DNA from 3 places in the Janthinobacterium sp. YR213 genome. Region 3 is predicted to be linked to each of the others. Evidence: predicted binding sites of a transcription regulator. Region 3 holds the regulator's gene; each other region holds the start of a gene.
What was found. The regulator sigma-54, encoded in region 3, starts transcription at its own class of promoters, with help from an activator protein. The targets are predictions, from matches to a motif close to TGGCANGNAANCTGCTTT.
Positions count from the first base shown of each region.

Region 1 (7,939 bases), on a different contig from region 3:
CATCCCGAACAGGACCGTGAAACAACTTTGCGCCGATGATAGTGCTGCAACCAGTGTGAAAGTAGGTTATCGTCAGGCTTGTTATATAAAAAAACCCCGCGTGTGCGGGGTTTTTTTTCGTCTGCAGCATTCATCGGATCAGATGCCCCAGGTGATGCTTTCATTTTCCGCCTTGGCCGAGCGCAGCATTTCCATCAAGGGATAGGCGCGCTGCGAAAAATGCACTTTTTGCGCGCGCGCATGAGCGCCCGTTTCGCCATCTTCCAGGGTTTCCGGGGTATGTGCATCGTGTTCGATGTCGTTTTCCGGATGCAATTTGCTTTCCGCGACTTCTTTTTCCAGCAGGGCCAGGGCATCGCCCGCTTCCGCTGGCGTGATGACGCCGCGCGTGGGGTTCTTGTGCAGGATGTCGAGGATGCGTTGGGCATGTTCCTGGTACATCAGCACTTCTGGGGAGGATTTGGATTTGAATGAGATCAACATAAGCGCTTTCTGAAACTTGTTGTTAGTGTCGAAACAATATCACGACTTGAAATGTCGCACAGGCCGTCCGATTGCCCGGATTGCACATTTGCAAGCCGGACACGCCCATCTGTTGGACACCGCACGCATTTACAAGAGCTTGTTTATCGTGAAAACACCCGTTTAAGCGATCGTTAAGTCTCAATCCAGTTTCACGGAGTCCATGAAGGTGTCGATGGTGTCACGCGACAGCTTGCTTTCTTCACCGAGAATGATGACCTGGAAGATGCGTTTGTCCTGCGCCACAAAACGGCCGACCAGCAGGATGGGCTTGCCCTGCTGCGTCCCCGTCGCTTCGATGCTCAGCGAACTGCGTTGATGGCTGCCGGCCGCCGTGCTGCTGGCCGCCGAGGCCGATTTTTCGCTGCGCACGGTACCGTTGATATTTTTCAGCAGGGCCGTCTGCATGGCGGGCAGGGCCGCTTGCGCCTGTTCTGCGCTGTCGAGCACGGCGCTGCCAATGGCGAAGGTATTGCCATCGACCTCGCTGGCCGTCATGGTCAGGCTGACTTTCTTGCCATCGAGATCGATCTCGCGCGTCAGCACGGCCGGCTTGCCTGGAAACAGGGCCGTGAACTGGGCATCGGGGCTGCGATAGTCGCGCCAGTCGAATTTCGGACTACAGGCGGACAGGACGCTGGCAGCCGCGAGCGTCGCCAGGACGAAGGAAAGTGATATTTTTTTCATCAGCAGATGGTAGCAGCGCCGTCCATCACGCGCAATCGCGCACGCGTGGGGCTCATTGGGCGCCTTATATTTCACGCAGTACGCGCCGGTACTGGATCGCTTCGGCAACATGCGGCTGCGCGATGGCCGGGCTGTCCGCCAGGTCCGCGATGCTGCGCGCCACGCGCAGTACCCGGTGGTAGGTGCGCGCGGACCAGTGCAGGCGCGTCATGGCGCCATGCAGCAACTGTTCGCCATGCGTTTCAAGGCGACAATGCTGCTCGATTTCCGTGTTGCTCAGCCGCTGGTTTGATTTTCCCTGGCGCGCCAGCTGCAAGGCATAGGCTGCCGCTACCCGCGTGGCGATCCGCTGCGTGCATTCTCCGGCACCGGCCTGCCGGCCCAGCGCGGCCGGCGGCATGGCGGCCACTTCAATCTGCAGGTCGATACGGTCGAGCAGCGGGCCGGACAGGCGATTGTGATAGCGCAGCACGGCGTCTGGCGTACAGCGGCAACGGCCGGAAGCGTGCCCCAGATAGCCGCACGGGCAGGGATTCATGGCGGCGATCAGTTGAAAGCGGGCAGGAAACTCGGCCTGGCGGGCCGCGCGTGAAATGCTGATCACGCCCGATTCCATGGGCTGGCGCAGCACATCGAGTACCCGGCGCTGGAATTCGGCAATTTCATCGAGAAACAGCACTCCGCAGTGGGCCAGCGAGATTTCTCCCGGGCGCGGCACGTTGCCGCCACCCACCAGTGCCACGCCGGATGCTGTCTGGTGCGGGGCACGATAGGGCCGCCGTTTCCAGTGTTCCACCTTGAAGTGGCCGCCCAGCGAATGCACGGCAGCCGATTCCAGCGCTTCTGCATCGCTCATGGGTGGCAGCACGCCGGGAAAGCGGCTGGCCAGCATGGTCTTGCCTGCGCCTGGCGGCCCCACCATCAAGACGTTGTGACCGCCCGCTGCCGCCACTTCCAGTGCCCGCCGCGCCTGCTGCTGCCCCTGCACGTCGACAAAGTCGGGGTACGGAAAAGCGTGCGCTGCCAGCACGGGCTGGTGACGTTGCAGGGCGGTCTGGCTGGTATGCGCGGCAAAATGTGCGCAGACCTCGAGCAGGCTGTGGGCGGGATAGATGCAGGCATCGCCGACGAGAGCGGCCTCGTCCGCGTTCGCCTGCGGCAGGATGAAGGCGCGTGGCGCGCCCGACTGGCTGCGCTGCATGGCAAAGGTCATGGCCAGGGCGCCGCGGATGGGACGCAACTGGCCTGAGAGCGACAGTTCGCCCGCGAATTCATAGTGATGTAATTGATCGCCCGGCAATTGGCCGGAGGCGGCCAGGATGCCCAGTGCAATGGGCAAGTCGAAGCGGCCCGATTCCTTGGGCAAGTCTGCTGGTGCCAGATTGGCCGTGATGCGCCGCGCCGGCATTTCAAAGCCGCAGTTTTGCAACGCGGCACGAACACGGTCGCGCGATTCCTTCACTTCCGTATCCGGCAAGCCGACAATCGTAAACGAAGGCAAGCCGTTGGCAAGGTGGACTTCGACACTTACCTCGGGCGCCTCCATGCCGGCCAGGGCGCGGCTTTTCAGGACGGCCAGGCTCATCAGACTCCCCTGTAGCGCGGGCGCGGGCAGGATCAGTCTAGCGCTAGAAACGCCGCCAGGCTTGAGGTATGCCAGCAAGGCCGTCAATAACGGGCCCTGCCGGCCGCAGTTTACGCCTTGGTGTCGTTCAGGCGCGTTTCCAGTTCGATCAGGCGCAATTCCAGTGCGTCCAGTTTGGCGCGGGTCTTGGCCAGTACTTGCGCCTGGATATCGAATTCCTCGCGCGTGACGAGATCGAGGCGGGCGAAGCCCTGGGTCATCATCGACTTCACGTTTTTCTCGATATCCTTGGCCGGCGAGTTTTCGATGGCTTGATGGATCTTGCCTTGCAAATCGTTAAAGAAGGTATTCATGTCCATGGTCAGTCCTTTTATGGTGCGGCCTGTGCATCGCACCATTGCGGTGCACAGCGGCGTTAATCTGGTGCGAATCTGGGCAAATTCACAATGCTTTAGCAGCCCGTACCCGCATGCCCAGAGGCTTGCAGGGTATGTATGGCCGGAAACGCACCTGTCAAGGTGGCAATGGAGCTGGCACGTATTCTGCTAAAGAAGGTATGAACGCTTTGTGATCTCCAGCCAAGATTTTAAACCTCAACCGCTTTAAAAGTTCAATAAAAGGGAATCGCCATGAAGAATCTGTCCAAGAACATGACTTTAGCTGCAGCGTTGACGCTGGCCATGACCGCCATGTGCGGTAGCGCCATGGCCCAGGATGCAGTGGCGGCGCCTGCTGCGGCCGAAGCCGTGCCTGATAACGTGGTGAGCTATAACGTGGCGCTGACCAGCGACTACCGTTACCGCGGCCTGTCGCAAAGCCGCTTGAAACCGGCCATCAGCGGCGGCGCCGACTATACCCATAACCCGACGGGCCTGTATGTGGGCACCTGGTTGTCGAGTATCAAATGGATCAAGGATGGCGGCGGCGACACCAATCTGGAATGGGATATCTACGGCGGCAAGCGGGGCGAGATCAGCAAGGATTTTACCTATGACGTGGGCGGCCTGTACTATTTCTATCCCTCGAATGGACTGAGCACCAATGCCAACACCTTCGAGCTGTACGGCCAACTCGGCTATGGCCCGATATATGTCAAATACTCGCATTCGACGACGAATCTGTTCGGTGTCGCCGACAGCAAGAACAGCGGCTACCTCGATGTGGGTGCCAACGTCGAGGTGCATGATGGCTACATGCTGAACCTGCATGTCGGACGTCAGAAGGTCGAGCACAATGATTCCCTCAGCTACAGCGATTACAAGATTGGCGTGACCAAGGACTTCGGCGTGGCGACCGTTTCCCTGGCGGCCGTCAAGGCCAATAACGTATCGCTGGCTCCGAACGGCAAGAATCTGGCGAAATCCGGTCTCGTGCTGACCGTGTCCAAAACCTTTTAAGCGAGACTGCCATGAAAATGATTACTGCAATCATTAAACCGTTCAAACTGGACGAAGTACGCGAAGCTTTGTCGGCTATCAATGTGCAAGGCATTACCGTCACGGAAGTCAAAGGCTTCGGCCGCCAGAAAGGCCACACGGAACTCTACCGTGGCGCCGAGTATGTCGTTGATTTCTTGCCAAAGACCAAGATCGAAGCGGCCGTCGATGACGCCATTGTCGACCAGGCCATCGAAGCGATCGAAGGTGCCGCGCGTACCGGTAAAATCGGTGATGGCAAGATTTTCGTCTACAACCTGGAACAGGTCATCCGCATCCGTACCGGTGAAACCGGCAACGAAGCGCTCTAAGGGGAATATTGATGCATAAAAATATAACAAAATTGCTAGCTGGGATAGCCTGCCTGTGTGCGTTTGGCATTGCCACGCCAAGCTTTGCCGATGCGCCCGCCAAGACGGAGGCGGCCACAACCACGGCCGTCGCCGCTCCCGCCGTCACGCCGGTTCCTGACGCAGCGCCGGCCGCCGCCGCTCCGCCCCCCGCTGCTGCAGCACCAGCCGCCGCGCCTGTCGCCAACAAGGGCGACACCAGTTTCATGATGATCAGCACCTTGCTGGTGATCTTGATGACGATCCCCGGCCTGGCCCTGTTCTACGGCGGGCTGGTGCGCTCGAAAAACATGCTGTCGGTGCTGATGCAGGTGTTCATGGTGTTCGCGCTGGTCATCGTGCTGTGGTGTATCTACGGCTACTCGATCGCCTTCACGGAAAAAACCGCCTTCTTCGGTGGCTTCGACCGCCTGTTCCTGAATGGTATCTGGGATCCGGCCAAAGGTACGTTTGCCGCCGCCGCCACTTTCAGCAAGGGCGTCGTCATTCCCGAGTTCGTCTTCGTTGCTTTCCAGGGCACGTTTGCCGCCATCACCTGCGCACTGATCGTCGGCGCCTTTGCCGAGCGCGCCAAGTTTTCCGCCGTGCTGGCCTTCGTCGTGCTGTGGTTCACGTTCGCCTACCTGCCTGCAGCCCACATGGTGTGGTTCTGGACCGGTCCTGACCTGATCACCAGCGCCGCCACCTCGGCCAGCGAAGCCCTGAAGGCGGGCTGGATCTGGCAAAAAGGCGCGCTGGACTTCGCCGGCGGCACCGTGGTGCACATCAATGCCGCTGTCGCCGGCTTGGTGGGCGCCATCATGATCGGCAAACGCGTCGGCTACGGCCGCGAATCGATGGCACCGCACTCGCTGACGATGACCATGATCGGCGCGTCGCTGCTGTGGGTGGGCTGGTTCGGTTTCAATGCCGGTTCCTCGATGGAAGCGGGCGACGTGGCTGCCCTGGCCTTCGTCAACACCTTGCTGGCAACGGCCGCCGCCACCCTGTCGTGGGTGTTTGGCGAGTGGATCAGCAAAGGCAAGCCTTCCATGCTCGGTGGCGCGTCCGGCGCCGTGGCCGGCCTGGTGGCGATCACCCCGGCGGCCGGCTTTGTCGGCCCGATGGGCGGCCTGGTCATCGGCTTGCTGGCCGGTGTCGTCTGCCTGTGGGGCGTGAATGGCCTGAAACGCCTGATCGGCGCCGACGATTCGCTCGACGTGTTCGGCGTGCATGGCGTGGGCGGTATCCTCGGTGCCTTGCTGACGGGTGTGTTTGCTGCGCCACAACTGGGCGGCCAGGGCGTTTTCGACTATGTCACCAACAAGATGTCGGCGGATCCGTACTCGATCGGCCACCAGGTGTGGGTGCAGGCGCAAGCGGTCGGCACCACCATCCTCTGGTCGGCCATCGTCTCCGTTATCGCCTATAAACTGGTCGACATCGTCATCGGCCTGCGCGTACCGGAAGAAGAAGAGCGCGAAGGCCTCGATATCACCAGCCACGGCGAGCAAGCGTATCATGGCTAAATAGGCATTATCTGGCATGCCAGCGCCCCGGCGCGGCATGTCCGGCTGGAAAAGGCACCTCATTGAGGTGCCTTTTTTTCGTTGTGGGAATGTAAAAGGTCTTTAAAACAAGGCTTTTGCCCCGATTTGGGGTACTTACACGGTAATATAGTCGGCAGTTCTGTGTGCTTTTTTGAATACTGCACATAATTTAAGGATGTAACTATGGTTCCCCATCTCGTCACGGCCCTGACCGGACCGCTGCTCGACCTCGAAAAAAAGATTCTGGCCGCGACGCCGGCCATTGAGCGCTGGTTTCGCATGGAGTGGCAAGAACACACGCCACCCTTCTATTGCTCGGTAGACTTGCGTAACGCCGGCTACAAGCTGGCGCCCGTCGATACCAATCTGTTCCCAGGCGGTTTCCATAACCTGGCCACGGAAATGCTGCCCTTGTCCGTGCAGGCGGCCATGGCCGCCATCGACAAGTATTGCCCGGACGCCCGCAACCTGCTGATCGTGCCGGAATTGCACAACACTACGCCGCAGTACCTGCAGAACGTGGCGCGCCTGATGCAGATCTTCCGCCAGACGGGGCTGCACGTGCGTTTCGGCTCCTGGTCGCCCGACATCACCCAGCCGACACCCTTGGCGTTGCCAGATGGCAACATGCTCGTCATCGAGCCGCTCGTGCGTCTGAACAATGGCCGCCGCCTGGGCTTGAAGGATTTCGACCCGTGCACGATTCTGCTGAATAACGACTTGTCAGACGGCATCCCCGATATCTTGCAAAATATTCATGAGCAAAGCCTGCTGCCGCCCTTGCATGCGGGCTGGGCCCTGCGCCGCAAGAGCAACCACTACACGGCTTACGATGAAGTGGTGAAAAAATTCGGCAAGATGATCGATGTCGATCCGTGGATGCTCAATCCCTTCCACGCCAAGTGCAGCGACGTCAACTTCCAGGAAGGCGAGGGCGAAGACGCGCTGGCCGCCAGCGTCGACGTGCTGCTGGCCAAGATCCGCAAGAAATACAAGGAATACGGCATCAAGGAAAAGCCTTTCGTCATCGTCAAGCCCGATGCGGGCACGTATGGCACGGGCATCATGACGGTGCGCGACGCCAGCGAAGTGCGCGACCTGTCGCGCAAGCAGCGTGACAAGATGTCCATCGTCAAGGATGGCAAAGTCGTCACCGACGTGATCATCCAGGAAGGCGTGCCGACCTTTGAAAGCATCAAGGATGCCGTGGCCGAGCCGGTCGTCTACATGATCGACCGCTACGTGGTGGGCGGTTTCTACCGCGTACATGCTGAGCGTGGCGTGGACCAGAACCTGAACGCGCCCGGTTCGCAGTACGTGCCGCTGGCATTTGCCCAGCAGCATGCCGTGCCAGACTTGAAGGCCAAGCCGGGCACGGCCGCGCCGAACCGCTTCTACGTGTATGGCGTGGTGGCGCGCCTGGCCTTGCTGGCCGCGTCGCTGGAAATGGAGCGCACGGACCCGAATCCCGAGGTGTATTGATCCACCAATGAGGCTTGCCGGGCGCGGCGACTACCGCGCCTGGCGATCTCGGCTAGAATCAAGCATTCCTTATCCAGGCTCCCCGATTGGACGCACCATGAAAATTGCATTCCTTGCCGACCCGCTGGCAGGCTTCAAGACTTACAAAGATTCCACCTTCGCCATGATGCGCGAGGCGGCCAAACGCGGCCATGCCGTGTACGCCTTCGAACAAAAGGACATGGCGCTGGAAGAGGGCATCGTCACGGCACGGGTACAGCACATCGAGCTGACGGGCGACGAACACGACTGGTACAAGGTGGTCTCCACCGAGGAAGTGCGCCTGTCGGCCCTGGACGCCATCATCGA
Region 1 covers NZ_FNDA01000007.1:295-8,233, forward strand. Annotated here, with positions in the region: rRNA gene rrf (5S ribosomal RNA) at 1-78, shown strand, start outside; gene BLT98_RS25230 (DUF1840 domain-containing protein) at 139-483, opposite strand; gene BLT98_RS25235 (hypothetical protein) at 664-1,209, opposite strand; gene BLT98_RS25240 (YifB family Mg chelatase-like AAA ATPase) at 1,274-2,794, opposite strand; gene BLT98_RS25245 (accessory factor UbiK family protein) at 2,905-3,153, opposite strand; gene BLT98_RS25250 (TorF family putative porin) at 3,424-4,191, shown strand; gene BLT98_RS25255 (P-II family nitrogen regulator) at 4,203-4,541, shown strand; gene amt (ammonium transporter) at 4,553-6,088, shown strand; gene gshA (glutamate--cysteine ligase) at 6,293-7,591, shown strand; gene gshB (glutathione synthase) at 7,689-7,939, shown strand, end outside.
Region 1: the regulator sigma-54 is predicted to act here: its motif matches at 3,326-3,343, upstream of BLT98_RS25250 (TorF family putative porin).

Region 2 (7,939 bases), on a different contig from region 3:
CAGCAAGGTCAATGAGGAATAACCGGCCGCCTGCGCCGCTTCCATCGTCAACTCGCGCGCTGCCGGGTCGAACGAGGCGGGAATGGTGACGGTGATTTCCTGCTCGGCGAACGGCGCTTGCGGGTGGGCGTTGTCCCAGGCCTGGCGCAAGTGCGTCAGATAGCGCGTGGCGGCCGTGATGGGCGAAATGCGCGCGACTTCGGCCGGCGCGTCGTTCGGCAAGATCGCCGCGCGGCGGTCCACGCCCGGGTGGCACAGCCAGCTTTTCGCGCTCGACACCAAACGGATCGGCGTGGTAGCGCCGCGGCTGCGGGCCATTTCGCCAACGACGAACGGCGCTTCGGCTTCCTCGGTGACCCAGGGCAGGGCCAGGTCGCCCGCCGCCACTTCATCGGCGTGCGGCAGGTAGACGAACGATGGCAGCAGCGACAGCTCTTCGACGGTGCCCGGCGCCGACAGTTGCGGCACTTTCAGCACGCCATGGCTGGACTTTTCGCCGTCGCTCTCGACCAGGTTGACATATGACAGGGCGCTGTGGGTGGTGCCCAGGTCGATGCCGATGGCGTAGCGCGGGGTAGGGTTGATCGCGTCGCTCACAGTTCCACCTCGGCCGGTGCCAGGATGGCGGCGTCGTGCTGCTCGCTCAGTTTCGGCAGGCGCACGCTGGAGGCGCGCCAGCCGCGGTGGCTGAGGGTACCCGTGAACGGCGCGGAGCCGACTACATTGCCCGTCAGGCGTACCTGGGCGGAGTCAAAACCTTCCTGCAGGACGATGCGGCTGCCCTCGGCTTCCTGGCGCACGGCCTCGATGGTGAAATACTCGCGCATGACCTTGGCGCAGCCTTCATGCACCACGCGGGCGGCCGCGCCGATATCGGCATCGGCATGGCTGCCCAGGTTTTCCTGGGTGAAGTCGATCAATCGCGCTTCGCGTTGCAGCAGGGCCAGCAATTGCAGGGCCGCGTCCGGCGTCGCTTCCTTCAAAATGACGGGCGCGGCGGCTGGCGCCGGGGCAGGGGCCACTGGCGCGACGGGAGCGGCGGGCGCCGCCTCGGGCAAGGCCAGCTTTTCCACGCGGGCCGCATAGGCGGCGTCCGACAGGGTGCTGAAGAAGGCGCCGAAAGCCAGCGGGACACGGCGCCAGAACGATGGGTGCGACGATGATGTGCTCATAGGGAACTCGTTTCTCTGATCTGTAGGGAGGCGTCGGCGGCGCGCCGGAGGGCAGGTCCGCTTCGCAGGGTAGTGCATGTGCCGCGCCAATATGGCCGGCTGCGTTTGCCCGCATGATACCAGCTACCGGGCCGCCGCCAAAGTCGCCGCCCCCCGCGCAGTAAGGCTGAGGCGTGGTTTTTCTTTGTTCCTGCGCAAGGAAACGCTCGATTTCGTGCCGTTTCGACTAGAATCGCGCATTATCTTTTTGCCTGACCTTGACGCCATGTCTACCGACTTTTCCCCGTATCTAGCCAGCAGCACTTACATCGACAGCGACCATCCTGCCGTGCGCGCCAAGGCGGCTGCACTGGCGGCAGGCGCGGTGGGTGACGCCGCCATCGCGGCCCGCTGCTTTGCCTTCGTGCGCGACGAGATCGCCCATAGCTGGGACTACCAGCGCAATCCCGTCACCTGCCGCGCTTCCGACGTTTTGCAGCATGGCACGGGCTATTGCTATGCGAAGAGCCATCTGCTGGCGGCGCTGCTGCGCGCCAACGGCATTCCTGCCGGCCTGTGTTACCAGCGCCTGGCCGTGGGCGAGGTGGGGCCGCCGTTCTGCCTGCATGGCTTGAATGCCGTGCATCTGCAGGAGTTCGGCTGGTACCGCATCGATGCGCGCGGCAACAAGCCCGGCGTCGCTGCCGCCTTCACGCCGCCACGGGAACAGCTGGCCTTTCCCGTGCTGGCGCCCGAAGAGCGCGACTTGCCGGAAATCTGGCCGGAACCGTTGCCGCAGGTGGTGGCGTCCTTGACCTGCCATGCGACCGTGCAGGATGTGGCGGCGCACTTGCCCGATATCGAATTGTTGCCGCTGTAAAAATAATCCAAAGAAAGAAATCATGAAAAAAATATCCATATGCCTGTTTGGACTGTTGCTGCTGGCCGGCTGCGGCAGCAAGGGCGAGAGCGGCGGGCAGTCGAGCGCCGCGCGTCTCGAAGGCAAGGAAAAGGGCAGCGAGTTCCTTGCCTATGAACATAATGTCAGCGTCGATACGCGCGAGGCGCAAGTGCGGCCCCTGTATGAAAAAGTGGTCGCCGCCTGCAAGGCCGATACGGAAAACGGCTGCCTGCTGCTCGATTCCAGCGTCGACAGCGGCCGCTACGTGCATGCGCGCATCAGCATGCGCGCCAAGCCGGCCGGCATCAAGAAGCTCGTCGCGCTGGTCGCGGCCGAAGGCGACGTCACCAGCCAGGGCACCAAGGTGGAAGACCTGGGCCGTCCCGTGCTCGACAGCAAGAAACGCCTGGAAATGCTCAAGCAATACCAGGCGCAATTGCAAGACCTGGAAAAACGTTCGGGAGCTAACGTCGATGCCCTCATCAAGGTGACCAAGGAACTGGCCACCGTGCAAGTGGAACTGGAGCAGGCGACGGCCGCCAATGCGCTGTTGATGCAGCGTATCGATACGGACTTGTTGAACGTGGCCATCAGCGCCGAAGGCAGGCAATCGTTCTGGCGGCCCGTCAAGCGCGCGCTGGGCAATTTCACGGAAAACCTGTCGGAAGGCGTGGCCAACGCCATCACTGCCATGGCCTACATTCTGCCTTGGCTGATCGCTTTCGTGCTGCTGTTCCCGCTGGGCCGCAAGGGCTGGCGCCGTCTGCGTGGAGCTCCGCGCTAGGATTGATGCCGGGATTGTTGCGTCCTGCGCACCGTTTTACGGCAATTTGAAACCTGGCTGCACAGTCCTTGTGCAGCCAGGTTTTTTTTCGTGCGGCGAGCGCCGCTTGCACCATGGCGGACGCCTGCCGGTGCTGGCATGCATTCTGCTTTAACAACATGGCAGACCCAGCTCGACCCCCACGAACCCATCACAGGAGTCCCCATGTCACGACGCATCATCCTGAAAGCGGCCGCCGCCGGCGCACTGGCCCTGGCCATGTCCACCACCATGCAGGCAGCCTTGGCCGCCGACACGATCAAGGTGGGCATCTTGCACTCCCTGTCGGGCACCATGGCCATTTCCGAAACGTCGCTCAAGGATGTGGCGCTGATGACGATCGCCGAGATCAATGCCAAGGGCGGCGTGCTGGGCAAGAAGCTGGAAGCCGTCGTCGTCGATCCCGCGTCGAACTGGCCCTTGTTCGCGGAAAAAGCGCGCCAGCTGGTGGCGCAGGATAAAGTGGCTGTCGTGTTCGGCTGCTGGACATCCGTGTCCCGCAAATCCGTCTTGCCGGTGTTCAAGGAACTCAACAGCCTGCTGTTTTACCCGGTCCAGTACGAGGGCGAGGAGCTGGAAAAGAATGTGTTTTATACGGGCGCCGCGCCGAACCAGCAGGCGATTCCCGCCGTGGAATACCTGATGAGCAAGGATGGCGGCGGCGCCAAACGCTTCGTGCTGCTGGGCACGGATTACGTGTATCCGCGCACCACCAACAAGATCCTGCGCGCCTTCCTGAAAAGCAAAGGCGTCAAGGATAGCGATATCAGCGAGGTCTACACGCCGTTCGGCCATGCCGACTATCAAACCATCGTCGCCAACATCAAGAAATTTTCCACGGGCGGCAAGACGGCCGTCATTTCCACCATCAATGGCGATTCCAACGTGCCGTTCTACAAGGAACTGGGCAATGCGGGCTTGAAAGCCACGGACGTGCCCGTCGTCGCGTTTTCCGTGGGCGAGGAAGAATTGCGCGGCATCGATACCAAGCCCTTGCTGGGGCACTTGGCGGCGTGGAATTACTTTGAATCCGTAAAGAACCCCGTGAATACGGCCTTCATCAAGCAGTGGAAAGCGTATGCCGTGGCGCAAAAGCTGCCGAACGCGGGTTCTGTCGTGACGAACGACCCGATGGAAGCGACCTATGTGGGCATCCACATGTGGGCGCAAGCCGTGGAAAAAGCGAAATCGACGGACACGGACAAGGTGATCGCCGCCATGGCGGGCCAGAGCGTCAAGTCGCCGTCCGGTTTTACCCTGACCATGGACCCGACCAACCACCACCTGCACAAGCCCGTGATGATCGGCGAGATCAAGGCCGATGGTCAATTCAATGTCGTGTGGAAAACCAAGGAACCGATACGCGCCCAGCCGTGGAGCCCGTTCATCAAGGGGAATGAGGGCAAGCAGAAGCTGTAGGCGCTATCACCCACCAGCAAATGCCGGGGTCGGACCCTGAGGGACTAGGCGTCCCCATCCGACCCCAGTCCTCGCCTTTGGGGTAAGCGCTCGCCCCGTGCAGTTTTTCCATGGAACTTACAATGAGGTTCATCCCCAAACTGCTGGTCCTCGCCTGCCTGTTGCTATCCTCGCTGGCGCAGGCCGCCATCCCCCCCGACCTGCTCAAAGCGCTATCCGGCGACGATCCCGATACCAGGATCGCGGCCGTCGCCCAGATCGCCGCCCTGGCTACGCCCGAGGCCGCCCGGGTGCTGCAAGCCTTGCAGGACGATCAGTTATATGCGGCCCCCGACGGAAAGGTGTATATCGTCGACGGTGAACAGGCATATGAGCCGGCAAGCGGCCAGGGCGTGGCGCTGCCCGATGGCATCGACGGCGTGATGGTCAACAACCGCTTGCGCGCGGCCGTGGCGGGCGCCTTGTCGGGGTTGAAACTGCTGGCGCCCGAGCGGGCCACGCGCCTGGCCGCCGCGCAGGCGCTGCAGCAATCCGTCGATCCCGCACAGGTCCCCCTGATACGCACTGCGCTGGCGCAGGAAAACGATGCTGACATCAAACAGATATTGCAGGTGCTGATCGCCAGCGCCAACCTGCATGCGCCCGACGCCGCCATGCGCAAGGCCGCCGTGCAGGCGCTGGCGGGCAGCAGCGATGCGCGCCTGCTGCCCGCGCTGCAAGCCATGCTGGAGAAAGGACCAGATGGCAAGGCCGGCGAGCCGGACGAGGCCGTGCAGCTGGCCGCCATCGAGACCATGCGCCAGATCAAGGGACGGGTGGCGCGCATGGAGTTCGCCGGCAATGTGTTCTACGGCATTTCGCTGGGCAGCGTGCTGCTGCTGGCCGCGCTGGGGCTGGCCATCACGTTCGGCTTGATGGGCATCATCAACATGGCACATGGCGAATTGCTGATGATAGGCGCGTACACGACCTACCTGTGCCAGCTGTTCTTCCGCAGCTACCTGCCTGGCTTGCAGGATGCGTATCTGCTGGCCGCCTTGCCGGCCGCCTTTTTTGTCGCGGGACTGGTGGGCGTGATGCTGGAGCGCACGGTGATCCGCTGGCTGTATGGGCGGCCGCTGGAAACCCTGCTGGCCACCTGGGGCATCAGCCTGATCCTCATGCAGGCCGTGCGCACGGTCTTCGGCGCGCAAAACGTGGAAGTGGCCAATCCCGCCTGGATGTCGGGCGGCGTCACCGTGCTGGGCGGCCTCGTGCTGCCGTACAACCGCCTGGCCATCATCGTCTTTGCCATCGTCGTCGTCGTGGCCGTATGGCTGATCCTGAACAAGACGCGCCTGGGCCTGTTCGTGCGGGCCGTCACGCAGAACCGCCGCATGGCCGATTGCGTGGGCGTGGCCACGGGCAAGGTCGACATGCTGACCTTCGGTCTCGGTTCCGGCATCGCGGGACTTGGTGGCGTGGCCCTGTCGCAGCTGGGCAATGTCGGGCCGGACCTGGGCCAAAGCTACATCGTCGATTCCTTCATGGTGGTGGTGCTTGGCGGCGTGGGCCAGCTGGCCGGCACCGTGATCGCCGCGCTGGGGCTGGGTGAAGTCAACAAATTCCTCGAGCCGGTGGCGGGCGCCGTGCTGGCGAAGATCGCCATTCTGGTGTTCATCATCATTTTCATCCAGCGCCGGCCGCAGGGCCTGTTTGCCATGAAGGGACGCAGCGTCGAATGACTACCTCCTATCAAATCAAGCCTGGCCTGTTCACGCGGCCCGTCTGGCTGGCCATCGCCGGATGCACTGTGCTGGCGGCGTTGTTGCCGGTATTTAACCTGGCGTTTGCCGAAGGGCATGCGTTGCACGTGTCCGCCTACACGGTGGCGCTGGTGGGCAAGTTCATGTGCTATGCGCTGGCCGCGCTGGCGCTGGACCTCGTCTGGGGCTACACGGGCATATTGTCCCTGGGCCACGGCGTGTTCTTTGCCCTGGGGGCGTATGCGCACGGCATGTATCTGATGCGCGCCATCGGCGACCAGGGCCAGTACCGCAGCAGCCTGCCCGACTTCATGGTCTTTCTCGACTGGAAAACCTACCCCTGGTACTGGGCGTTTACGGAACATTTCTGGTACTGCATGGCGCTCGTCGTGCTGGTGCCGGGCGTGCTCGCCTTTGTGTTTGGCTACTTTGCCTTTCGCTCGCGCATCAAGGGCGTGTATTTTTCCATCATCACCCAGGCGATGACGTATGCCTTCATGCTGCTGTTCTTCCGCAATGACACTGGCTTTGGCGGCAACAACGGTTTCACGGATTTCAAGACTATCCTCGGCCATAGCATCACGGCGCCCGCCACGCGGGCCGTGCTGTTCCTGCTGACCCTGGCCTTCCTGCTGGCGGCCTTGATCGGCGCGCGCGCCATCGTCCGCTCGAAGCTGGGCCGGGTGCTGCAGGGCGTGCGCGACAGCGAGGCGCGCTTGATGTTCCTCGGCTACAACCCGCTGTGGTTCAAGCTGTTTGTGTGGACCTTGTCGGCCGTGCTGTGCGGCATCGCCGGCGCCCTGTACGTGCCGCAGGTGGGCATCATCAACCCGTCCGAAATGTCGCCGGCGAACTCCATCGAGATGGTCGTTTGGGTGGCCGTGGGCGGACGTGGCACCTTGATCGGCCCCATCCTGGGCGCCTTCACCGTCAACGGCTTGAAAAGCTGGTTCACGGCTGCCTTGCCGGAACTGTGGCTGTTCGCGCTGGGCTTGCTGTTCATCGTCGTGACGCTGTTCATGCAGCAGGGCATGCTGGGCGTGCTGAACAAGCTCAAACGTAAAAAACCCGCCGCCATGGCAGAGGAGGCCGCATGAGTATCCGCATGTTGCCCGGCATGGCCAGCGCGGAAGCGGGGCCGACGTACTCGCGCGTGAAAGGCGAGGGCGTCGATACGACGCACGGCGCCATTCTGTATCTGGAAGACATCAGCGTGTCGTTCGACGGCTTCAAGGCCATCAACAAGCTCAGTCTCGATATTTCCGTGGGCGAATTGCGCTGCATCATTGGTCCGAACGGGGCGGGCAAGACGACGATGATGGATGTGATCACGGGCAAGACGCGTCCCACGTCCGGCACGGCCTGGTTTGGCCAGACCATGAACCTGGCCACCATGACGGAAGCGCAGATCGCCCATGCCGGCATCGGCCGCAAGTTCCAGCGCCCCACCGTGTTCGAGCAGCACACGGTGTTCGACAACCTGGAGCTGGCGATGAAGATGGACAAGCGCGTGGCGCCCACCCTGTTTGCGCGCCTCACGTCCGAGCAGGCAGGCAAGATTGAAGCGATATTGCGCCTGATCCGCCTCAACGGCCAGGAGGCGCGGCCGGCGGGCTTGCTGTCGCACGGGCAAAAGCAGTGGCTGGAAATCGGCATGCTGCTGATGCAGGAGCCGCAGCTGATTTTGCTGGACGAACCCGTGGCCGGCATGTCGGATGCGGAAACGGCGCGCACGGCCGAGTTGCTCAATGAATTGCGCGGCAAGCATTCGATCATGGTGGTCGAACACGACATGGGTTTTGTGACGGAGATTGCCCGGCAAGGCATCGTTACCGTGCTGCATGAAGGCACCGTGCTGGCGCAAGGCCGCATGGACGAGGTGCAAGCGGACGAGCGGGTC
Region 2 covers NZ_FNDA01000001.1:1,347,572-1,355,510, reverse strand. Annotated here, with positions in the region: gene BLT98_RS05945 (Hsp70 family protein) at 1-597, opposite strand, end outside; gene BLT98_RS05940 (DUF2760 domain-containing protein) at 594-1,172, opposite strand; gene BLT98_RS05935 (transglutaminase-like domain-containing protein) at 1,438-2,031, shown strand; gene BLT98_RS05930 (DUF4349 domain-containing protein) at 2,054-2,836, shown strand; gene urtA (urea ABC transporter substrate-binding protein) at 3,041-4,294, shown strand; gene urtB (urea ABC transporter permease subunit UrtB) at 4,417-6,018, shown strand; gene urtC (urea ABC transporter permease subunit UrtC) at 6,015-7,136, shown strand; gene urtD (urea ABC transporter ATP-binding protein UrtD) at 7,133-7,939, shown strand, end outside.
Region 2: the regulator sigma-54 is predicted to act here: its motif matches at 2,971-2,988, upstream of urtA (urea ABC transporter substrate-binding protein).

Region 3 (7,939 bases):
CCAGCATGGGCGGCAAATGCAACATTCTGAAAGCGACCACGCCCAGCACGGCGCTGCCGAGTAACATCAGGGTCAGTTCAAGCGAGGAAAACATGGGTTGCCCGGTACGGTCAATGGAAATCGTTGTTTGTTGTGACTGGCAAGTTTTTTGCTTTCCTAATTCGTTTATACTTTGGGCATGAGTGTAACCCATGAAAAAACAATGCTGAAAGCTTTTGATCGAATTGACATGCAAGCGACGACCGAGCGCGCCGTCGCGCTGGCCCGCACCACCTTGCAGATCGAGTCCGACGCCATCGTTGCGCTGCACGCGCGCCTGGCCACGGACGACAGCGTGGGCCGCGCCGTGGCGATGTTGCTGCAATGCAAAGGAAGAGTCGTCGTCTCCGGCATCGGCAAATCCGGCCATATCGCGCGCAAGATTGCCGCCACCCTCGCTTCCACCGGCACGCCGGCCCTGTTCGTGCATCCGGCCGAAGCGGCCCATGGCGACCTGGGCATGGTTACCTCGGAAGATGCTTTTATTGCCATATCGTACTCCGGCGAATCGTCGGAACTGATGGCCATCATGCCCGTCGTCAAGCGCATGGGTGGCGTGCTGATTTCCATGACGGGCAAGCCGAATTCGAGTCTGGCGCAATTGGCCGACGTGCACCTGGATATTTCTGTTGAGAAAGAAGCCTGTCCGCTGAACCTGGCGCCGACGGCCAGCACCACCGTCACCCTGGCCCTGGGCGACGCGCTCGCCGTGGCCTTGCTCGACTTGCGCGGCTTCAAGGAAGAAGATTTCGCCCGCTCGCACCCGGGCGGCGCCCTGGGCCGTCGCCTGCTCACGCACGTGCATGACGTCATGCGCAGCGGCGAACGCGTGCCGAAAGTGCCCGTGCAGGCTTCCTTGCTGCAGGCGCTGGAAGAAATGACGAAGAAAGGCATGGGCATGACGGCCGTCGTCGACGCGGACAACCGCCCCGTGGGCGTGTTTACGGATGGCGACTTGCGCCGCATGTTCGAGCGCGTGCAGGATTTCACGCAAGTGGCGATCCGCGACGTCATGCATGCGCAGCCGCGCAGTATCGCGCCCGAACGCCTGGCCGTGGACGCCGTGGCCGTGATGGAGCAGTTCCGCATCAACCAGATGCTGGTCGTCGATGCCGACGGCAAACTGGTGGGCGCGCTGCATATCCATGATCTGACGCAAGCGAAGGTGATCTGATGGATAGCGTCGCGGACAACCTGGCACGCGCGGCCAAGGTCAAACTGATGATCTTTGACGTCGATGGCGTGCTCACCGACGGCAGCCTGCATTTCGGCCCGGACGGCGAGATGATGAAAACGTTTAATGTGTATGATGGCCTGGGCATCAAGCTGCTGCAGGAATCGGGCGTGCAGACGGCCATCATCAGCGCGCGCCGCTCTGCCATCACGGCGCGCCGAGCGCAAGACCTGGGCATTACCCATGTACACCAGGGCGGCCACGACAAGCTGACGCCGTTTCGCGAACTGCTGGCGCTGACGGGCTTGACGGAAGAGCAATGCGGCTATATCGGCGACGACGTCATCGATGCGCCCATCCTGAAACGCGTCGGCTTTGCCGTCAGCGTGCCGGGCGGGCGCCCGGAAGTGCAGGGCCTGGCCCACCATGTGACGCAGGCCGGCGGCGGCCGCGGCGCGGTGCGCGAGATCTGCGAATTCCTGCTGCGTGCCCAGGACAATTATGCGCGCGTCATGGCGCCGTTCCTGGAGTGAGGCGCGCCGCCTCGCCAGTGACATTTGAAAGAGTGAAGCCCTATGCGTAAGCCAGGAGGCGCCCATCGCTGGCGCATGATCTTTACCGTGCTGGGCGCGGTTGTTGTCGCGCTGGGCAGCTTTTGGCTGCTCGAGGTGATGAACAAGAATAGCCAAGACATCACGGCCAGCAAGCATCTGGATGAGCCCGACTATTTCATTACCAATTTCAGCCTGGTGCGCATGGACTTGACGGGAAAACCCAGCTATATCGTGTCGGGCGCCAAGCTCACGCATTATCCGCTGGACGATTCGTCCGATATCGACCGGCCCTTCGTGCGCAAGCTCACGCCAGGCATGCCACCGATGAACATGAATGCGGAACTGGCGCATATCGACCAGGACAATACCCGGCTGCAACTGCACCGCAATGTCGTGATCGACCGCGTGGCCAGTCCGAAGGCGCAGAACCTGACAGTCAAGACGGAAGCGCTGACGGTGTTCCCGGATGAGGAAAGAATGGAAACGGACGTGCCTGTCGATATCCTGACAGGCACCTCGCGTCTCAATGGCATCGGCATGAAAGCCAATAACGCCACCGGCGTGGTGGAAGTGCAGAATGCGCTGCGCATGGTCCTCCCGCCGAAACCGCGCCCGGCCGCGGCGGCAAAATGACAGAATGAAACAAGGAAACCATACTATGAAGAACATCTTGCTGTTGACCGTATTTTCCCTGGCCATCATGGGCGTGGCGCATGCCGAGAAGGCCGATTCCGAGAAGGAAGCCGTCATCACGGCACGCAGTGGCCACGTCGATGACATCAAGCAGGTGCGCACCCTGACGGGCGACGTCGTGCTGGTCAAGGGGACCCTGACCATGAAGGCGGGGCGCGCCGTGATCACGGAAGATCCGCAAGGCTACCAGTTCATTACCTTCTGGGCCGATCCCGGCAAGCTCGCCACCTTCCGCCAGAAGCGCGATGGCGCGGGCGACCTGTGGGTGGAAGGCGAAGCGGAGCGCGTGGAATACGACAACAAGACGGAAGTGGTGAAACTGTTTTCCAGGGCCAAGCTGACGCGCCTGGAAGGCACGAAAGTGACCGACGTGGCCAATGGCGCCTTCATCTCGTATGACAGCCGCAAGGAAGTGTTTGCGATGGAAAATTCCAACAGCGGCACCAGCACCCCGGATGGCGGCAGCGTGCGCATGGTGATCCAGCCGAAAACCAAGGCACCGGCGGCGGAGAAAGCGCCGGCCACGCCTGCGCCAGGAAAGAAATAATGGACAATACTCGTTGCGGCAGCACCCTGATCGTTCGCGGGCTGCAAAAAACCTATGGCAAGCGGCAAGTCGTGCATGATGTCTCGCTGCAAGTCGAATGCGGTGAAGTGGTGGGTTTGCTGGGCCCGAACGGCGCCGGCAAGACCACCTCGTTCTACATGATCGTCGGCCTGGTGCCGTCCGATGGCGGCAGCATCGATATCAGCGGCGTGGACATCTCCAGCCTGCCGATCCACCGCCGCGCGCAGATGGGCCTGTCCTACCTGCCGCAGGAAGCGTCCGTCTTCCGCAAGCTGACGGTGGAAGACAATATCCGCGCCGTGCTGGAAATCCAGACCGTCGAAGGCCGTCCGCTGACGAAGGCCGAGATCGAGGTGCGCCTGGATAAATTGCTGGCCGACTTGCAGATTGAAAAGCTGCGCGAGAATCAGGCCCTGTCCCTGTCGGGCGGTGAGCGCCGCCGCGTGGAAATCGCCCGCGCGCTGGCCACCGATCCCCGTTTCGTGCTGCTCGACGAACCGTTCGCCGGCGTCGATCCGATCGCCGTGATCGAGATCCAGCGCATCGTGCGTTTCTTGAAGGAGCGCAATATCGGCGTGCTGATCACCGATCATAATGTGCGCGAGACGCTGGGTATCTGCGACCGTGCCTACATCATCAACCAGGGCTCGGTACTGGCGTCGGGACGCCCCGACGACATCATCGCGAACGAGTCGGTACGCCGGGTCTATCTGGGCGAACACTTCCGCATGTAAGCCAATGAAACAATCATTGCAGCTGCGCACTTCGCAGCACCTGGCACTGACGCCGCAGTTGCAGCAATCGATACGCCTGTTGCAATTGTCTACCCTGGAATTGCATCAGGAACTAGAGCAATTGCTGACGGACAATCCCTTGCTCGAACGCCTCGACGATCCGCTCGACCGTTCGCTGCGCCTGCTGTCCGATGGCGCCTTGAGTTCCACGGCCGCGCCGGCCGAAGCGCCGCCCCAGCCGCCGGGCCAGGAAGCGCCCGCGGCGCCGGCCGAAGCGGAAACCTTTGATGGCGATGCCGGCGAGGGTCCTGCCGCCGCGGATGGCGGCGACAGCGACTGGAGCGAGGCGAGCCGCGGCAAGGCGCCCGACGACGAGGATTCGCGCCCGCAACTCGAAGCCCATCACTGCACCCTGCGCGAACACCTGATGGAGCAGATGCGCGTGACGGTACTCGAATTGCGCGACCGCGCGCTGGTCGAGCTGATCATCGACGCGCTCGACGACAATGGCTACCTGGAAGAGTCGCTCGACGACATCCTGGCGCGCCTGCCGGAAGAGCTGGAAATCGACGCCGACGAGATGCGCACGGCCTTGTCTCTCTTGCAAAGTTTCGATCCGCCCGGCGTGGGCGCGCGCAACGCGTCCGAATGCCTGGCGCTGCAAATCAAGCGCTTGCCGCACATCGCCATGGTGACGCGCCGCATGGCCCTCGTCATCGTGGAAAAGCACCTGGCCTGGTTTGCCCAGCGCGATTTCAACAAGCTGAAAAAAGCCCTCGATTGCGACGATGAAGACTTGCGCGAAGCGCAGACGGTGATTCGCCAGTGCAATCCGCATCCGGGCGCCGTGTTCGCCTCGGACGTGTCCGATTACGTGGTGCCCGACGTCGTCGTCAAGCGCGCGCGCAATGGCTGGCAAGTGACCTTGAACAACGATGTCATGCCGCGCCTGCGCGTCAATGCCATGTACGCCAACTTGCTCAAGCAAGGCAAGGGCGAAGGCGCCATGGGCGCACAGTTGCAGGAAGCCAAGTGGCTGATCAAGAATATGCGCCAGCGCTTCGACACGATCCTGCGCGTGGCGCAGGCGATAGTAGAAAGACAAAAGAACTTTTTCTCGCATGGGGCCGTTGCCATGCGTCCCCTTGTGCTCCGTGAAATAGCTGATACACTGGGTTTACACGAGAGTACTATCTCGCGGGTAACAACTCAAAAGTACATGCTGACCCCGCACGGCATGTTCGAGTTGAAATATTTCTTTGGTAGCCACGTCGCCACCGAAGCGGGGGGCGAAGCGTCATCGACGGCGATACGGGCATTGATCGTGCAACTGACAGGAGCAGAAGACCCTAAAAATCCTTTATCCGACAGTAAGATTGCGGACATGCTGGGGGAACAAGGCATGGTGATTGCGCGACGTACTGTTGCCAAATACCGGGAAGCGTTGAAAATTCCGCCAGTGAGCCTGCGTAAGTGTTTGTAAGTTTTTTTCGGTTCCTCTGCGGGCCGGATAGGATGGACCGCACGAACCCGATCATCTTTAGGAGTGTGTATGAATCTCACCATCAGCGGACATCATCTCGAAGTGACACCAGCCATCCGTGAATACGTACAAACGAAGCTGGAGCGCGTGAAACGTCATTTCGATCAAGTCATCGATATCGCCGTGATTCTGACCGTGGATAACCTCAAAGAGAAAGAAAAACGTCAAAAGGCTGAAGTCAACCTGCGTTTGAGCGGCAAGACTGTCTATGTGGAAAGCTTGGCGCACGACCTGTACGCCGCGATCGATACCCTGATCGACAAGCTCGATAGGCAAGTGATGAAATACAAAACCAAAGTGCAAGGGCACGGTAAAGAGGCGATCAAGCATCTGCCAGACAACTCCGAGGAAGAAGCCGTCGTCGCCGTCTAAGGCCACCCGCTTCCAGCAGTTGTGATCAACTAAGGGCGCACATCTTGCGCCCTTTTTTGCGCCTGGACCTTTTGAGCGCAATGTTCGCCGCGCAGGGGCTAAAATGTTTGCACTTTCACTTCTTTCCTGCCTGCCATGAGCGACTTCGTCCAGACTTCCATCCGCAACCGCACGGGCCATATCGTGCTCGACCGTCCGAAAGCCTTGAATTCCCTGTCGCTGGAGATGGTACGCGCCCTGAGCGCGGCCTTGCTGGCCTGGCGCGACGATCCGCAGGTGGATGCCGTGGTGATCCGCTCCAGCAGTGAAAAAGCCCTGTGCGCCGGCGGCGACATCCGTTTCTTTTACGATGCGGGCCTGGCCACGCCGCAAGGCGGCAGCGCCATGCTGGAAGATTTCTTTACGGAAGAATATGCGTTAAATCATTTAATTCATTTCTACCCGAAACCGTATATCGCCGTGATGGATGGCGTGGTGATGGGCGGCGGCATGGGCGTGGCGCAAGCCGGGCCGGGCAACCGTTTGCGCATCGTGACGGGCCGCACGCGCATGGCCATGCCGGAAGTCAATATCGGCTTGTTTCCCGACGTGGGCGGCAGTTATTTTCTATCCCGCCTGGCCGGCCAGCTGGGCCTGTACCTGGGCTTGACGGGCTTGACGATCAACGCGGCCGATGCCCTGTACACGGGGCTGGCCGATGTCTACCTGCCTGAGGCGCAGATGGGGGCGCTGCTGGATCTGTTCGAATCGACGCGGGGCGAAGCCTTGCCGGTGGCCATCAAGGCGCTGGCGGCGCCTTTCCAGGCCGAGGCGGGGGTATCTCCCCTGGCCACGGCGCGCGCGGCGCTGGACCGCCACTTCGGCGCCCCTTCCGTGGCCGCCATCATGGCCTCGCTGGCGCAGGATGACAGCGCGTTCGCGGCCAAGGCGCTGGCGGCCATGCGCCTGCGTTCGCCATTGATGATGTCGGTGACCCTGGAATTGCTGCAGCGGGGCGCCCACCTGGGCGTGGCCGATTGCCTGCGCATGGAGCGCACGGTGGTGCGCCACAATTTCGAACATGGCGAAGTGCTCGAGGGCGTGCGCGCGCTGGTGGTCGACAAGGACAATGCACCGCGCTGGAACCCTGCCAGCCTGGACGACGTCGATGCGGCCATGGTGGCGCGCTTCTTTGCCCCCGTCTGGCCAGCGGCGGCGCATCCCCTGCGCCACCTCGACTAATTAGCTGCGTTCGCGGTGGCGCAGGACGACGCGTTCATTCGGGCCGAAATACTGCGCCAGCCGCTCCGCCATGTACACGGAGCGGTGCTGGCCGCCCGTGCAGCCCAGGGCCACCGTCAGGTAGCTGCGGTTGTCGGACTTGAATGACGGCAGCCATTTCTCGATGAAGCTGCGGATGTCGGCCAGCAGTTCCAGCGCGCTCGGCTGCGCGTCGAGGAAGGCGATCACGGGCGCATCGCGGCCGTCGAGCGGGCGCAGCGCCAGGTCGTAATAGGGATTCGGCAAGGCCCGTACGTCGAAGACGAAATCGGCGTCCAGGGGCACGCCCAGCTTGAAGGCGAACGATTCGAAGAACAGGGTCAGCGGCGCGCGTTCGGAGGCGACGATATCCTTGATCCAGGCGCGCAGCTTGTTGGCGCTCAGTTCCGACGTGTCGATCACATGGCCCAGCTGTTCGATGGCTGACAGGCGTTCGCGTTCTTCCGAGATGCACTCGATCAGCGTGCGGCGGCTGGCCGGATTCTGGTTCGGACGCAATTCGTGCGACAGCGGATGGCTGCGCCGCGTTTCCGAGAAGCGCGCCACCAGCGAATGCGTGGTGGCCGTCAGGAACATGACCTTGACGTCATGCCCCTGGTCGCGCAGCAGGGCCACATTGTGCGGCAGGCTGGTCAGCGACTCGGCGCTGCGCGCATCGACGGCGACGGCCAGTTGCGGTGTACCTTCGTCGAGCAGGGTTTGCACCAGGCTGGGCAGCAAGGCCGGCGGCAGGTTGTCGACACAATAGTAGCCGGTATCTTCCAGCACATTGAGCGCAACGGATTTACCGGAGCCGGATATTCCGGTGATAAGGACGATATGCATACGCCGATCATACAATAAAGATCGGCGCCGCGCTCCCAATGCAATTATCTTTACAAATTATTGCAATTTGGAATGTGATATTGCCGGGATTGGCAGGGCGCTCTCGTCACGACCGTAGGTCGGCTTAGCGCGTCGCGCGTAAGCCGACACCGCGGCATGGGCCAACAATGTCATCGG
Region 3 covers NZ_FNDA01000003.1:198,746-206,684, reverse strand. Annotated here, with positions in the region: gene BLT98_RS14890 (monovalent cation:proton antiporter family protein) at 1-94, opposite strand, end outside; gene BLT98_RS14885 (KpsF/GutQ family sugar-phosphate isomerase) at 203-1,213, shown strand; gene BLT98_RS14880 (KdsC family phosphatase) at 1,213-1,746, shown strand; gene lptC (LPS export ABC transporter periplasmic protein LptC) at 1,789-2,400, shown strand; gene lptA (lipopolysaccharide transport periplasmic protein LptA) at 2,426-3,007, shown strand; gene lptB (LPS export ABC transporter ATP-binding protein) at 3,007-3,762, shown strand; gene BLT98_RS14860 (RNA polymerase factor sigma-54) at 3,767-5,245, shown strand; gene raiA (ribosome hibernation-promoting factor, HPF/YfiA family) at 5,315-5,677, shown strand; gene BLT98_RS14850 (enoyl-CoA hydratase/isomerase family protein) at 5,813-6,898, shown strand; gene rapZ (RNase adapter RapZ) at 6,899-7,762, opposite strand.